DNA from 3 places in the Blautia sp. CGZ-1-C1 genome. Region 3 is predicted to be linked to each of the others. Evidence: riboswitches for the same ligand, from Rfam matches in the RefSeq annotation. Region 3 holds a riboswitch; each other region holds the start of a gene.
The links. Region 3 has a riboswitch for cobalamin ahead of AC058W_RS08210 (sirohydrochlorin cobaltochelatase). Riboswitches for the same ligand answer to the same signal wherever they lie in the genome.
Positions count from the first base shown of each region.

Region 1: another riboswitch for cobalamin. It lies ahead of AC058W_RS08715 (hypothetical protein); the one in region 3 lies ahead of AC058W_RS08210 (sirohydrochlorin cobaltochelatase).
Region 2: another riboswitch for cobalamin. It lies ahead of AC058W_RS11515 (cysteine-rich small domain-containing protein); the one in region 3 lies ahead of AC058W_RS08210 (sirohydrochlorin cobaltochelatase).

Region 1 covers NZ_JBWLUT010000099.1:2,203-7,864, forward strand. The annotation lists gene AC058W_RS08705 (GNAT family N-acetyltransferase) at 1-112, opposite strand, end outside; gene AC058W_RS08710 (M28 family peptidase) at 254-2,299, opposite strand; cobalamin riboswitch at 2,825-3,007, shown strand; gene AC058W_RS08715 (hypothetical protein) at 3,147-4,355, shown strand; cobalamin riboswitch at 4,431-4,630, shown strand; gene AC058W_RS08720 (ABC transporter substrate-binding protein) at 4,827-5,662, shown strand, end outside.
Region 2 covers NZ_JBWLUT010000119.1:47,172-52,833, forward strand. The annotation lists gene AC058W_RS11510 (C1 family peptidase) at 1-803, opposite strand, end outside; gene AC058W_RS11515 (cysteine-rich small domain-containing protein) at 1,430-1,753, opposite strand; cobalamin riboswitch at 2,084-2,277, opposite strand; gene AC058W_RS11520 (EutP/PduV family microcompartment system protein) at 2,417-2,923, opposite strand; gene AC058W_RS11525 (BMC domain-containing protein) at 2,966-3,394, opposite strand; gene AC058W_RS11530 (BMC domain-containing protein) at 3,406-3,771, opposite strand; gene AC058W_RS11535 (C40 family peptidase) at 4,180-5,607, opposite strand.
Region 3 covers NZ_JBWLUT010000095.1:2,164-7,825, reverse strand. The annotation lists gene AC058W_RS08215 (hypothetical protein) at 1-1,095, opposite strand, end outside; gene AC058W_RS08210 (sirohydrochlorin cobaltochelatase) at 1,550-2,947, opposite strand; cobalamin riboswitch at 3,159-3,335, opposite strand; partial or broken gene hisI (phosphoribosyl-AMP cyclohydrolase) at 3,462-3,785, opposite strand; gene hisB (imidazoleglycerol-phosphate dehydratase HisB) at 4,089-4,679, opposite strand; gene hisD (histidinol dehydrogenase) at 4,768-5,662, opposite strand, start outside.

The DNA of each region.
Region 1 (5,662 bases), on a different contig from region 3:
CATCCGGAATCAGGGTGTGATACAGAGGATCCTGTGCGAAGCAGACGGTTAAGAGTTTCTGTAATCGTGGTAAATCTTCTTCTTGTACTCGATATAAATTATCGCTTTCCATAGTATGTATGAATCTCCTTATTTTTTTCAATGGATTATAGTAATCTATAAGATAGTGCAATTAATCTAGCCCATCAGAAAATGAAATTTTAGTTGCATTATTTTCTGGAATTGCTATAGAGTGTGTCTGAAAACTCATTCGTTATAGAATTGGCGAGTTAAAAACGTCATTAAACATGGCTGACAGTTTGCTGACAGAGCTATTCAGGTAGCGGATATCATCTTTGTAATAAGCTCTTTGTCTGCGCAGAGCAGCTTCCAGACGGCGAATCTCTCCGTCCAGTTCCGGACTCTCTTCTTCCAGGCGCTGTTTTAATTTTTGCACGATTCCGTAAAGATTTTCATGATGCATGATACGTCCGGCACCCCACATCAGGCGATCTTTGGGTTGGTGAAGAATGTATTCGGTGAAATGGTAATATACTTCTTCATCAAAAAGGAATGCGTACATGTTGTTGTCTACACGATAGAGTACTTTCAGCGCATCTGTGATATTTCCTTCAGATAAAACCTGGCAGGCTTTTTCCAGCTGCCGGATATTTCTGGAAGCGGCTTCCTGTGGGAAAATTACTTCATCCTGCCAGTTGAGACGCACCAGATAGTCCTGAGCTTTGCGGAAAATCTTCAGCAGTTTCAGCCCGACAGGTTCCCATTTGGAACGGAAATTTCTGCGGAATGCGGAATCTGAAAGTGTAGCATATTCTTCATTGATCTGGCATATTTTTTTGTAAATATTTCTGGCCGATTCGGTGGCTGTCCGTAAGTTCTGAAGCAGAGTTTCCTGTTCAGAATCTGCAAATGAAAGGGCATTTTCGTGAATACTGTCTGCGACCGCGTTCATGGTATTACTGAAATTCATCGGTGGCAGGACAAGTCTGTCAATGGTCATGATCAGCTTCAGATAGCATTCATGATGAAACTGATAGACAGCTTCCTGGTAAACATCCTGATTATCATATTGGGAATGATAATAATTCTGCATGAATGGCCCGGCGCTGAAGTCATTGACTGTGGATGGGATACCTGCGATTGCCATGGAGAAATCATCAGACCATGTCTCGATGGGAGAGAGAACTGTAATCCCGTCAGGATATGCTTCCTTCGGGACAGTCAGGCTGTCTGTAAACTGTCTGATGAAATCTGCATATTCATAGGTACAGCGGATGGCATCCTGCGTATTGTGTGCGTGTGCAGGAAGTTCAAAGTTCAGGTCTGCAATCACTTTACCCTGCCAGTCAGGATGTACGCGGAATACCTGATTGTAGGCTCCTGTTGACCAGTCGTATTTGGAATCAATGATTCCCCATTCCTCGGCAGCCATTGCACAGAAGACGAGAGTGTGGGCAGGTTTATAGCCGCCCTTTACCAGTGCACGGGCAATGCCGAGCATCATGGCGACTGCTGCATTATCGTCCTGGAATCCATCGAAATAGGAATCATAGTGTGCGGACAGCAGGATCATAGAGTCTGTCTCAGTCCCCTGTATTTTACCTGTGATATTGCCTGCTGTTGTGTCCGGGATCACTCTGGAACGGGCATCCAGTGATACTTTTAATGAGGATCTGCGTAATAAAGCAGCATCCTGTTCTGGAGTGTTACGGATATCTTCTGAATCAGCGGTATTGTCTTCGCAGGCGGAAATTTTATTCCGGAGGGCACGCTTCAGGATACGTGCATCTGCCTGAGACAGGGAGAATGCAGGTGCGAAATCAGGACCTGCGATATCCTGTGCATTCAGCGCAGTTTCTGCGATTTCTCCGTAGCCGTTTGCCTGAACTGCGATCAGGGCAGCAGCGCCGCGCAGATAAGCCTGATAAACAGGGAAGCTGATCCACCATTCGTCGCGTTGGTTGATCTCAACCATAACCAGCTTTCCTTTTACGTTTATGCCTTCATAATCTGCGGCAGTTCCTTTTCCCAGATAAACGAGTTCATAATCTTCAAATCCGTCTGTCTCGAAATTTGTCTGATATCCGCCCATCTGAAAGGTGTGTTCCTGCCCGTCATCATCTGTAAATTTCAGGACTGCCTTCTCGAATTCCCATCCGTCCAGTGAGAATGTATCTCTGGTTACATCGGTAAGTCCGATAGCTTTCATTTCCCTGTATAACATATCTCCTGTAGCTGTTTCTGCAGCGGAACCTGCAGTACGATAGCCCAGAACAGGGTTTGTTTTCTCTTTTTCCATGCGTCTGGCAAGCTGGTAGGACCAGTCTGTGTCAATGCAGGAAATACAGGAATCTTCAATGTTCAATTTATTTCGCCTCTTTCCTGATTTTGTAAAATGATATACTGTAAGTTTTTATTATATAGTAAACTATAAATGAGCAAATTTGAAAAACTGTACAATTGAATCCACGGTATGCGGATAGCAAAAAGTATAAAGCAGTTGAATGTTCGCGTAATGTGCACAACCAGCTATGAATTTTGTGCACTTTTAGATATTTGCTCATTTATAGTAGTAAAAATATTTTAGCATAAACAAAGAAATGCCACAAGAGAAGGTAGTGCTGCAAAGAGACCCTTATTATGGAATAGATACTGGAATCTGAATATTCAAGACCATAGTAAAAGTGAATAAAAAAACATATAAATATTAGATGTAAATTATTGACGTTAACCAAATGGAATTATATAATAAAAATATAATGAAGTTGGGGAAAAGCCTTAGCGCGGAGTAAAAATAGTTTTTGACTTTTAGCCCCTGATATCATATTATAAAAATAATGCATGTTTCCAGTAATATGGAATTAAAAGGGAAACCGGTGCAAGTCCGGTACGGTCCCGCCACTGTAAAAGGGAGCTTTTTATCATATATGTCACTGCTTAAGAGGCGGGAAGACGATAAAATGCGATGAACTTAAGTCAGGAGACCTGCTTGCATTAAAAAAGGTTATTTCTTACGGTGTATAAGAAAGGCTTTATTTTTATACCTAAAATACATTTTAAGAAAAGGATCTTTTTTATTTCAGGAAAGGATGTGAGAAAAGAAAACTTGAATTTTTATACAAATACGACAGAAAGGTAAAAAAGGAATGAAAAAGATAATAAGTTTTATATTGACAATGATTATGCTGCTTACCTGCACCAGTATTTCAGTTATGGCAGCTGACACTCAGAGTGATACAACAAATCAGGACGGAAAAATGACAATAGGAGTGTCCGTATATAATCTGAATGATGCAGAAGTAAGAGCATTTAGAAATTATTTTGAAAATTATGTCGGCATGGCTTTTGATGTCGAGTTTTTATATTCTTCCAGTATAAGTACAGCAGAAGAAGAAATCAGCTTTATCAACGAGCTTCATGAAAGAAATGTAAAGGGAATTATTTCTTTCCTTTCCTCAGATCTTGAAGAAGTTCTTCCGGTATGTGAAGAATATGGTATGTATTATGTACGTGGCTCAGGAACGATCAGTGATGAAATGTATGAGAAAGTAAAGGATAATCCTTATTTTCTGGGAACAATAGGAACATCTGTTGAAACAGAAATGGATGCGGCTGCCAATATGGCGGAGTATTTTGTTTCAGAGGATCAGAATAACCAGAATCATTACATAATAGCATGTGGAGGATCTGCTATCGGTAATGAGATGCATCGTCTGAGAACGATTGGTATTCTGAATAAGCTTCAGGAAGCATATGGCCTGTCATATGAGAAGTCTGTAGAAGAACTGGTGAATACGCAGGATACTGAAGAAATTGAAACAGGCAGTGACATTAAGATTACTCTGGTTCCGGGGTATCCAAAAGATCACCTGGATGAAAAGCTGGCTGATTCGCTGAATACAGGAGAGTATAATGTTATTCTGAGTGTAGTGAGCGCAAGTGATTTTATCAAGATAATTGATGCTTATGAAGAAGAGAACAGTACAGATGTATTGTTGGGTTCCATTGACTGTTTTACAGAAGATACATACGAAATGTTTAATAAAAAGGGATATAACGGCAAGGAAAGAATCGACTATCTTGTAGGAAAATACGGTGCTATCGTTGCACCATCATTTGTTGCCATGAAAAATGCTCTGGAAGGCTTTGCAGAAGATTACCGTGAAGATGGAAGTGCTTTCCGGCTGCAGCAGTCATTCTGGACAGCGGATTCAGTAGATGAGTTTAATAAGCAGTATGCGTTATCTATTGGAATGTATGATAATACATATAGTGTAGAGGACATGATGGAAGTTCTGAAATCCTATACACCGGAAACAAATTTTGAGAAATTCCGGAAATTTACGGAAAAATAGATAGAAAATAAGAGTCTAAAATAATTGACGTATACATGATGGTATGTTATGATAGATGAGTATTCATACGGTCATTTAATGATTTTAGAGATAAGTTCAGACCAGCAGAAGCGTCCTGCTGGTCTGATTAAAAGGGAAACCGGTGTAAATCCGGTACGATCCCGTCACTGTGATAGTTGGTTTTCAGCTGAATGCCACTGGAAGATATTTTTCTGGGAAGGTGTTGAAAATGGGTAAGCTTAAGTCAGGAGACCTGCTTATTTCTGGTAAAAGAGATTCTTGCGGACGACGAGAAATCCTGATTAAGAGTTACAACTTCATGTGTTGCATATATATGTTTGATTCTTTAATGGTAAGATTTCGTGACGGATGTGGGAGCATCTGTCTTTTTTTTCGTTCAAAATCACAGGAATGGACAGTATGAGAAGGAAGAAAAACAACGAAGAAACAAAAAAAGAAAGGAAGTAAAGGATGAAAAAAACAAAAAGAGAATTACTTGTGTTAGCAGCGGCAACAACAGTTGCATTATTAATGGGAGTTACTGTACAGGCGAAGGGTGATGAGAAGGTTTTAAACTTCGGATGTCAGATGTACACAGATGGATGTGTAAACAGTGCAAATGATGAAAACAGTGGATGGAATGCTATGAGATATGGTATTGCTGAAGCATTATTTAAATTCGATGACAATATGGAAGTTATCCCGTGGCTTGCTGAGAGTTATGAAGTAAATGACGAGCATACAGAATGGACGATCAAGCTGAAAGACGGAATTAAATTCTCTGACGGATGTGATTTAACTCCGACAAAGGTAAAAGAGTATTTTGATCACATGAAAGAGGTAGGACCTTCCGGATCTGCCAAACCGGAGAAATATCTGGAATTTGAAGCAGAAGTTACTGTAGATGATGATGCAAATACTATTAACATCAAAACAAGCAAACCATATGCAAACCTTGTAGGACAGCTCTGCCACCCAACTATGGGAATCACAGATGTAGAACATATTGAAAACTACGATAATGGAATTATTGGAACAGGTCCATACAAGATTGAAGAATTCAATGGTGTAGGTGTTGGTTATACATTAGCTGCAAATGAGTATTATCGTGAAGATGTTCCATACGATAAGATCAATCTGCTGTTCATGGGAGATAACTCCGCAAAAACAATGGCTCTCCAGAGTGGTCAGGTAGACTTGGTTGAGAATATCACAAATGTAGCAGATATTCAGGATTTCCAGGACAGTGATGACTTTACTGTTGATATTGCATCCGGTGTACGCTGCGGATTTGCATGGATGAACTT
Region 2 (5,662 bases), on a different contig from region 3:
GCTTTATCTTCGGATATTGCCTCAGTCAGATCCTGTTTATGTGAGGAGTCTGTAGGAAACGGCACATCTGTCTCTGTAGTCATACCTGACCATGTGCTGAGAAAAACTGCCGCCAGGTAATCATTGCCACCTATATTATGGTAATTTCCCAATACAGAATTTATATCATTGGCAGTATTTCCTAACGGATCATTCTGCCTGTTGGAAAAGAAATATGACAGATGCTCCTCTGACAAGTCATACGTCCCCTTGTTCTGTGCCAGCAAAGAGGACTCCATGATTGCTGCCATTCCAAATGCCCAGCACGTTCCAAATGGATGCTGATCTTTTACAGAAGTAACCAGTCCCTTTTGTCTGGAATCATAATAAGATGGAAAGGCTGCGGCCCTGCTTCCATAGGCAGCATAAACAGATGTCAGATCACTTTCCACCTCTGGTCCCGGATCTAGTAATGTCAGATTTTTAAACGGTTCTAATTGCTCTTCTTTCTCCTCTTCTGTTAACGGTCGTCCTTTGATATATCGGATTCCCTCTGTATTCTCCTGCGACGTCTCCCCATCCTGGAAATCCTGTTCTGTATCGTCAGACGAAAATACTTCTGTATCTGATTCCGTATCTGATTCCGTATTTGTCTCAAAATCATTTGTCTGAGAATCCTGAAATTCTTCTATATCCTCTGCTTCCGTTTCCTGATATATACCAGTTCCAAACATCTCCTGACCTTTTACAGGTATCGAACCGCAAATCATGGCAGATGTCAAAAAAGCCGATAGCACACGTATAGCAGTAGTTCTTTTTTTCATATGTCTGATAATTCCTCCATGTTCAAAGATAATAGCATTGTATCATTTTTAATTTCATTTTTCAATATAGAATCCTGCTTTGTAAAATTTACTGTTACACCAAAACCGCCAGATAGCAACTTCATGCTTTCCGGCGGTTCTATGTAGCAAATATATCTTCCAACCTTGTATCTTTACAATCTATTTTTCTTCTGTTAATAACAGTAAAAGAACTCCTCCTCTTATCCTCTATACAAATCATGCATAAAATTCCAAAAAATTTTTCCTCGGCAATGGAACTCTTGCTTCAAGGAGGAAACATATAGAAAATAGAAATGTCCGGTTCTGCCAGTCAGAAAAAATACCGGCAGGAAAAGATGTCAAATGCCTGTGCCGCATTCTCTTTTGTTCAGGTGAAAAGTGTGCGAACGGTGCATGAGTGTATGTAAAATAATTTACACAAAAATCCGTTCAAGTTTTTGATATTTAAGAAGATATTAGCTGCCGGTTGTTCCAACAACTGTATTATTTCATTTCAGATCTTCTCTTTTGTTGTATTTATTCTAACAAACTTAATTGTATATTACAATAAAAATCGTTCCCGTTTATCTGGGCTAATCTGACACATTCCCGCTTTTCACACAAATTTATTTTATTCCTCGAGGTATTTTGGTCTCTGTCTGCTCATTTTCTCTTATTTTCTTCATCAGCGTCGACAGTTCCTGATATTTTCCCGTAATATAACCATAACTTTTTCTTTTATGTGGAAGCATACAATTTGTGCAATCCTTTATCCCATTCTCTGTATATCGAAAATTCCCTCCGCATTTATCTCCCAGCGCATATAGTGGACAATAGCAGAACAGACAGTTAAAATCATCCGGATCTGCATTCTTATGGCATGGAAAATACTCGCATTTTTTATGGCTGAAATAAGAATACTCTTTTCCCTCCCAATAAGGTTTCTCCATTTCTTTTTCCTTCTTTCTCATAATATAAAAAAATACTCTAATGAATCATCAATCACTCTTCGCATAACAAAGTATCAAAAATTCATTACAGCATTTCTTAAATTACGTAATTATAAGAGGGAGCGATGCTACCCCGGGGTAGAAAAAAATCCGTTCATGAGTGCGCGGAGGGAACGAATAAATCCGAAGTAGTATCGCCTGCCATTTAATCATGTATAATTCATAAAGAACAGGCGCATTCCATAAAAAATGTCTGCCTTCAAATAAAAGCAGACAACACTCCGAAGCTGCGGATTCAACGGAGTTGGTTGTTACACTTTACACGGAAGTTTAACCTCGCCATACCAAGCAGGTTTCCTGGCTCCAGGCTCATCGCTCCTCTCTCCTTCTCATGCTATGGCACAATGGACATTCTGAGATTTGCTCCTCTGTTACAGTGACCGGATCGCTCAGGTTTCTCACCTGATTCCCTCTTTCTGTACTGTTTCTTAAACAGTATCAGCACTTAATATGTTCTGTATGGAATTATACTGACTGTATAGTAACATTTTGTAATGAGAATGTCAACTATTTATCAATATAATTTTATATTTCTTCGTTTATCCTTATTCTAATGACGAATTACTTCCATCCTACTCTGGCAACTTATGAAGTAAATAATATTTAATTCTCTGGCAAGGGTTCCCATTCATTTAAACCCAGGCTCTGTCTGTATTTCGCTTCTTCCAGACTAATCTGCGGAAGGTCTTCCTCCAGATATTCCTTCAGCTCATCGATTCCTTCTCCGGTAACATTATTTACCAGAAAAATACGTTCACATCCTGCATTAATCATCCACTGTCGTACCATCGGTACATTTGCATATGGAGAATCTATCTTTGTTATAATCCCAATCAGTGGTCTGAGAATAAACGAATTACTTCCATATCCAAAAAGGCTGAAAGGCTCATCTGCCGACTGCACCATAGCGATCACATCTGCCTCAAATGAAAAGCATGCAAGCCCGACACTGAAATGTTTAGATTCCGCATACTCACCTGGAGAATCAATCGTATCATCGTTCGTATTTGTATACTGTGTTTTTATGTAATGAAGTTTTTCTCCTTTCAAAGCCTGCGTAAGCGAAGTTTTCCCAGCCTCGCTTCTGCCCATCAAAAATATCTTCTTCATATTTTGTATTCTTTCCTTTCAGCTCTCCCAATATAGGCTGTGCTAGCTTCTGTGAATCGCACAGGTTTTAAACTTTAATACCTCTTTAAAAAATCTCACGACTTCTTCTACTGCCGTCTGAACCTCTGTCAGCCCTCCGGTAAGAATCAGTGAACCACTGAAACGATCCATAAAGCCAATCTCTACATTGGCACTTTTTACTGCTACATCAGCCGCTACAACTACTGCTTCCCAGGGTGTAAAGCGAATCATTCCTATCGCCTCCCCTGTATGGTCCTCTCCTTCATGGACTCCTATATGAAGTCCCAGATTCTGATAGATACAACTCTGAGATGGATTGATCACATGTGCCAGACATACTTCCTTGCCAGGAACTCTCACTCTGGTCATGCGAAGTTTCTTTCCTTTCAGCTTCTCATAGTCCTCATGATAAAGCTTCTCCAATAATTCTTTTGTCGTCATCCCTGCCATCAAAGCACTTCCTATCTCTTGGTAATGTCACAGACTACATAGCCTAATGTATCTCTGAAATAATCCACAACCTCTGTCATTGCTGACATTACATCAGAAATCTCTCCTGTAATAATCAGCGTACCTGTAAAACGGTCTGCAAATCCCAGATAAACATTTCCACTCTTGACTGCAATATCTGATGCGATCACAGCAGATTCCGGCGGTGTCATATTCATGATTCCAATCGCAGAGGAACGGTAATCTACCTGCGGATTCAATCCCAACTTCTGATATATGATCGGAGCAGGACCACCCATTACATGTGCAAAGGTAATTTCCTTACCGGCAACCGTTTCCTGTACAATTCTTATATGTTCTACATGGTCATTTGCCATCTGTCTTTCCTCGCTTTCACTCTCTTCTATCTATTGAGATATCTGGCATTACTGTTCACACACTCCTATCCCACAATTAAACGCACAGTAACCTTCAATCAGATATTCTCATTTTATTTTGCTGCACTTTGCTATATCAGCCATTTTCCATGCCCGTCAGACATCCCACAGCTTATCTGGGTTTATCTGAAATCTAGCTGAATTTATCTAACAGTTACTTAAACTGTACTATCCAAATAATTTTATGTCAAGGTAAAATCCATTTAATAATTGGTAAAATCTTACGCAGAAAACGAAAAGGAGCACTGACCCCTTTTATCAGTACTCCCTTTCACCCCTATTTGTATTTAATTATTTATACTTATTTAATTACCCCGATGTATTATCAGATCAATATACTCTCTGTCATTACACCAGTCTTCTTACAGAAACAATTGTTCTGTATGCTGCATTATCACTGATCTTGATACCATCTACGGAGTTGGATGCATGAACGATACGTCCATTACCCATGTAAATTGCAACATGTCCACCGTAGCAGATCAGATCTCCCGGCTGTGCATCTGCATAAGAAACTTCTGTACCTGCGTTCTGCTGTTCATAAGAAGTTCTCGGAAGGCTTACACCAAAGTTTGCATATACACTCTGAACAAATCCTGAACAGTCAGCTCCACCTGTAAGGCTTGTGCCGCCCCATACATATGGATTACCAACAAACTGTGTAGCATAATCTACAACAGAAGATCCTGATCCGGAATAGGAAGAAGAACTGTCTGAGCCAGATGACTGTTCACTCTCGTAATCATCTGCGGATACTGTATTATCAGAATCAATTACATTGCCATACTCATCGTACTCTACATCATCAGAAGATGTACCACTGTCAACAACATCCCCGTTCTCGTCGTACTCTACATCTTCTTCTGAATCGGACTCTTCACTCTCATCATCTGAGTTCTCTATTACATTTCCGTCTTCGTCATATTCCACATTATCTTCTGATTCAGATTCCTGCTCCTGTTCAGCGGCTTCTGCAGCAGCTGCTTCCTCTGCGGCCTGTCTTGCAGCTTCTTCCTCAGCCTGACGTCTTGCCTCTTCTTCTGCTGCAATTCTCTCAGCTTCCAGTCTCTGGATTTCAGCTGTCTGTTCTGCTAACAGGTTTGCATATTCTGTAGCCTGCTGCTGTGCATAGGCAATTTCATTTTCATAATCTGCTGATTCAGCTTTCTTCGCATCGATCTGACACTGGAGATTATAAGACTGTTCTTCATAAGAAGCCTTCATCTCCTCCAGCTCTGCCTTATCAGATTCATACTGTGTCTTAAGATTATTTACTTCATTGATCGTATTTACATATTTCTCAAGGTTCTTTCTGTCCTGTTCATACATCTGCTGTGTGTTCTCAGCACGTGTAAGAAGCTCGCTGAGATCATCTGAATTAAGCATCATCTGGAACCATGCTGTATCTCCGCCCTGTTCATATAAGCACTGGATACGTTTCTTCATACTCTCATACTGTTTATCTCTTGCCTTCTGAGCTTTCGCCAGATCCTGTTTTGTTCTGATAATATCTACTTCTTTATTATCGATATCTCCTTTAAGAGTATCGATAGAAACCATAACACTTACAAGATTGGAATCCAGTTCGGAAATCTCATTCTCAAGCTGTGATTTCGCATATGCCAGCTCATCCATTCTGGAATAAGTTGCATCAAGCTGCTGGCTTGTAATCGCCTGCTCTTCTCTTAATTCATCCTCTCTTGAAGCGCTTACACTGACTACCTGTGTTGCTGTCATAAGCAGTGCTAATGTAAGACATATAATTCTTTTCTTCATGAATTCTCACCCTCGTAACATTTTCTTTCTATCTCGTAATCCTTTTGTAATATCT
Region 3 (5,662 bases):
TTTAGCCTCTTTGTCATCTGCTGTCTTTGCTTCTTTGACAGTTGTGGAATCGAAGTTTAAGGTATAGTCGATTTCATGAGGCTCGCTCATTGCTACAGTATCAGCTGTCACATCCATCTCTGCATCAAATACACTGACTGGAATCTCAAATGTGGAATTTCCATCTTTGTTGACTGGTTCGTATTTCTCGCCGTCTACCAGCATATAGTCATAATTCGGGCTGCTCCATACGATTGTTGCTGTAGCTTTATCGCCTTCAACCTTGATTGCTGCCGGAGAATCAATAGTTGCTCTGCCTGAACCACCTGTGAGAGTTACTTCCATAGTATAGTCGCCATCCTCAAGGTTCAGATCCGCCAATGTTTTGCCTTTACTTTCCTCATCCTTAGTATCTTTATCTGTATCCTCTGCTTTAGCATCCTCTGTTTTTGTATCTTCTGTCTGTGCATCTTCAGATTTGGAATCTGCATCTTTATCTTCTGCGTTTGCATCTGTGGAAGCGGAATCATCTTTTACCGGATTTTTAACACTTACTTTGTGGTCATACCATTTTCCTTTTGTTCCGACTAAGGCTACATCAAATTCCTCGTCAAGTGCCGGTACCGGAATATCAAATCCGTATACTTCTTCGCTCATTCCATCGCTGTATGTAACAGTATCGGTTGTCGGCTCGAGGAGTTCTGCTCCATCTTTCTGGGCATCTTCTGCTTTGCCCGCAAAAAGATTTACGATTTTTTTAGATGCAAGGCTTACGTGGATTGTCATTTTGCCATCTTTTACGGTAAGGACTCCCTTTCCATCGTTTGCTTCGTTTACATGGAACATTCCGTTGTCTGTGTCAAATTCTGCTGTGTATGTACCATCTTCTAATGTGTCGCCTTTTGCTGCGTCTGCATCCTTGCCGTCTTCTGCTTTTGCATCTGTATTCTTTGCATCAGATTCTTCCGAATCAGCTTTATCTGTGCTTTCTTCCTTATCGGCGCTCTCTTCTGTCGCTGTGTCGGTGTCTGTCTCTGCCAGAATCGGGCTTGTTCCAAGAAGTGTTGCGGAAATAGTAAGTGCTGACATTAATAATGTAAATGAATGTTTTTTCATGATTTTTCTCTCCTTGTTTTATATATTCATAATCCGCAGATTTACTACGTAAATCGCTACTCTCTCATGTTTGGCAGGTCCCAAGTTCAAAAGTCTTATCGTGCAAACACGAGCGACTTTCTGACCTTTTGACCCTGATATCATATTATCCAAAACATAAAAAGTTACTGTTCACTCCGTTCCCAGCAACACGCTTCGCGATGCACAGAATTTATGCTAATCGCATAAATTCGCGCGGTATGTCTCGGGTTTTCTGTGACCTTCGCTCACAAAAAACACCTCGCGGGATATTACCAGTGAACAGTAACCATAAAAATACATACCAGATATATTATATGGTAAAAAATATCATTCTCTCTTATCATATAATATATCTGCCCGGGAACTTCTGCAAGTTCTCCGGGCAGTTTATTTGTTTGGACAATGTTATTTAAAGAAATAACTTTTTATTCTATTATTCAGCATCAGCCTCTGCTGTATCATCTGCTGCTTCTTCTGTCTGTGTATCGTCAGCCGCTGCCTCATCTTTTGTATCATCTGCTGCTTCTGCATCAGCATCGTCTGTTGCTGCTTCATCAGATGCTCCAAGAGAATCGATTGCTGCTTTTGTATGCTCTACATAGAGATCTTCTACAGCTTCAATTCTTCCAAGACCTGCGATCTGGCAGTCTACACTGTCGAAATCACCAGATGCTTCGAACTGAGATTTCCAGGAATCTTCATCATCACCAGCCATATCGTTATTAGCGTGGTCACCGGCAACAACCATCAGAGGACGAAGAATTACATTCTTAAATCCAGCTTCTTTTACTTTCTCGATAACTGCTTCGCAAGCTGTATCTTCTGGCTCACCTTCTACAGTACCGATAAATGCGTTTGTGAATCCAAGGTCATCCATCTGTGTCTGCATCTGATCATATGTTACGTTAGCTGTATGGGATGTTCCATGTCCCATGAATACGAATGCTGTACCGGCATCTGCTGCTGCCTGCATATCATCAAATCCAGCTTCTTTGCATGCTTCATCTGTGATTGCCTGTGCAACTGCTTTCTTATCGTCGTTGATTACTGTAGCGTCATCACCAACTTCACCAAGCATTGGCTCTGCGATTGCTACGGATTCGAATTTATCTTTATATCCGTCGATAGCTTCTACCATTTCATCATATTCAGCACCATGCATCAGATGTGTAGGCTGTACAACAAGATTCTTAACACCGTTGTCTACTGCACGGTCAAGTGCCTGCTGCATGTTATCGATTACTTCATTATCTCTTGCTTCTACATGGTTGATAATAATCTGTGCTGTGAATGCACGTCTTACTGACCAGTCCGGATATGCTTCTGCAAGAGCATCTTCGATTCCTTTGATATCCTCTGCACGGCTGTCGTTGAAAGATGTACCAAAGCTTACTACAAGGAGTTCGTTCTCACCGATTTCATCCTGGTTACGCGGATCATCTTTGGAAGCGTCACCTGTGTCACGGCCAAAGTATTCAGGGCTTGCTTCTTCACCTTCTACCAGCTCTTTCTGAGCATCTGTCAGTTTGTCCCATGCTTCTTTTGCTGCTTTGCAGTCTTCATCAGTTGTATCTGTTCTTTCCTGAACATAGATCTTATCGATCAGGGCAGCTACTTCATCTGCTGCTTTCTGATCATCATCAGATGCTTCTGTTGTGTCATCGGAAGCTTCCTCTGTATCAGCTGCGTCAGCGTCATCTGCTGTTGCATCATCTGCTGATTCTTCTGTTGCTGTGTCGTCAGATGCGAATGCTACTGCACCTGTTGCTGCTGTCATGGAGCAGGTCATAGATACTGCAAGTAATAAAGCTAACATGGATTTTCTTTTCATTTTGTTTTTCCTCTTTTATTTCTTGTATTTCCGGACAGACGTATGCAAAAAAGCAGCCACATATTCTGCGGCTGCCACTTTCCCATAAATACATGGTTTTTAATGAATCAGCCAGATATCTCACAATTCATAATTCAATCAGACTGCCTGATTCATTTATATAAAAGAGCTATGTATAGTTATGAGAATATAGGTTCTGTATACCGCAGACCTTAAATTCCACGCCAAGGCAGTTCTCCTGACTTCGATCATCGCCGCTTTCCCCTTCCCGGCAGCCCAGTGGTCTCTGAAAGGCAGCTCCCATACACAGTGACGGTATCGCTCCGGATTCTCACCGGATTCTCTTTTGCACATCATATATGATGTAACCTTTGCGCTATAACATTGCACATATTCAATTCGGATACTCTTTTTTTATCACATTTAATAAAAAATGTCAATACAATTTATATATATTTCCTATTGATGTTTTTACACTATGTGAGAAACAACGTTGATTCTCTTACTTTACTGCCTCTGTCAGTGTTTTGAAGAAGCAGGTTCTGTTTCCTGTATGGCAGGCTGCACCGATCTGCTCTACTTTTGCAAGGATGGTGTCGTTATCGCAATCTAATGTAAGAGACTTTACAAACTGAAGATGTCCGGAAGTGAGACCTTTTGTCCAAAGCTCATTGCGACTTCTGCTCCAGTAGGTCATTTTGCCGGTCTGGAGTGTGGTGTTAAATGCTTCTTCGTTCATGTATGCAAGCATCAGAACTTCATTTGTCTGATAATCCTGTGCAATTACAGGTACCATTCCGTCGCTGTTTAATTTGAAATCCGACCAGGCGATGCTGCTCTTTAAATTTGCTGTATTTTCCATCTTTATTACTCTCTCCTGATTAACTTTTATATAGTGGTTTATTTTATCTTTATCTCAAAAGATGTTCCACAGAACCCGCAGAAAATACTATTTTCCTGCTATTCCGGGAACATCTTTCATTATTCTGCAATTATCGTAACTGTTCAGTACCTTCACAGTTACGATTAAAAATCGCCTTCGGCGATGGGATTTTGACTTGTATGTCTCGGGATTTTGGCATGTTCATGCCAAAACACCTCGCGGGATAGTAGACTGCTGAATACTTACCAATTATCTACATTACGCAAGGCTTCCTTTGGTAGACAATACATCTGTGATTCTCGGGTCATAAGATGTTGCTACATCCAGTGCTTTGGCAAAGCTCTTGAACATGGCTTCTGCCATATGATGGTTGTTTCCACCAGTCAGAACCTTGATATGGAGGTTCATGCCACAGGAATAAGAAATAGCGTAGAAAAATTCTTTTACCATTTCTGTAGACATATCGCCAATCTTATCTGTAGTGAATTCTGCATCCCATGCAAAATACGGTCTTCCGGACAGGTCAATCGCACAGAGCACGAGGGATTCATCCATCGGAAGGATGCAGCTGCCGTAACGCTTGATTCCTTTTTTGTCGCCGATTGCTTCTTTTAATGCGGTTCCGAGAACAATTCCTGTGTCCTCGATCGTATGATGATCATCTACCTGAAGGTCACCATGAACTCTGACACTTAAGTCAAAAAGTCCATGACGGGTAAATCCATCCAGCATATGGTCAAAAAATCCCACTCCTGTTTCGATATCGGAATATCCGGTTCCGTCCAGATTAATCTTTAATTTAATCTCGGTTTCTTTTGTATTTCTCTCTACTGAGGCTTCTCTTGCCATAATTACGTCCTCGCTGTTTTTCTCTCTGTAATATGTAATGGATTGGATAGCTTCTCTTCTATTTATTTCTTAAAAAGATCTGACGCTATTATTTATCCTCATCCTCAAAACGAACTGCAATAGAGTTTGCATGTGCAGTAAGCTGTTCGGAGGTTGCAAACTGGATGATATCCTTGTGAATGTCACGCAACGCTGCTTTAGAATAATATACAATGCTTGACTTCTTAATGAAATCATCTACAGAAAGTGCAGAGAAGAATTTGGCTGTTCCGTTTGTTGGGAGTACATGGTTCGGACCTGCGAAGTAATCTCCCAGAGGTTCTGAACTGTATTCTCCGATAAAGATCGCACCTGCATTCTTTACTTTCATCATATCTTCAAACGGGTTGGCTGTCACGATTTCCATATGTTCCGGAGCAATTTCATTGGCTGCTTCAATTGCCTCGTCCATATCTTCCGCAATAAGGATATAGCCAAAGTTATCAAGAGACTTCTGGATAATCTCTTTTCTGGAAAGGACTTCTACGAAGCCCTTTACTTCTTCATCTACTTTGGCTGCAAATTCTTCGCTTGTAGTGATCAGGATCGCACAGGCAAGTTCATCATGTTCTGCCTGGGAAAGAAGGTCTGCTGCTACGAAGTGTGGATTTGCTGTCTCATCTGCCAGAACAAGAATCTCACTTGGACCTGCAATAGAGTCAATGCTTACATATCCGTATACTGCTTTCTTTGCAAGGGCTACGAAAATATTTCCAGGGCCTACGATCTTATCTACTTTCGGGATGCTCTCTGTTCCAAATGCCAGTGCGCCGATTGCCTGAGCGCCTCCTACTTTGTAGATTTCATCTGCCCCTGCTTCTTTGGCAGCTACCAGTGTAGATGCACATACTTTGCCGTCTTTTCCAGGAGGTGTTGTCATAACAATGTGCGGTACTCCTGCTACTTTTGCAGGTACGATATTCATAAGTACGGATGATGGGTAA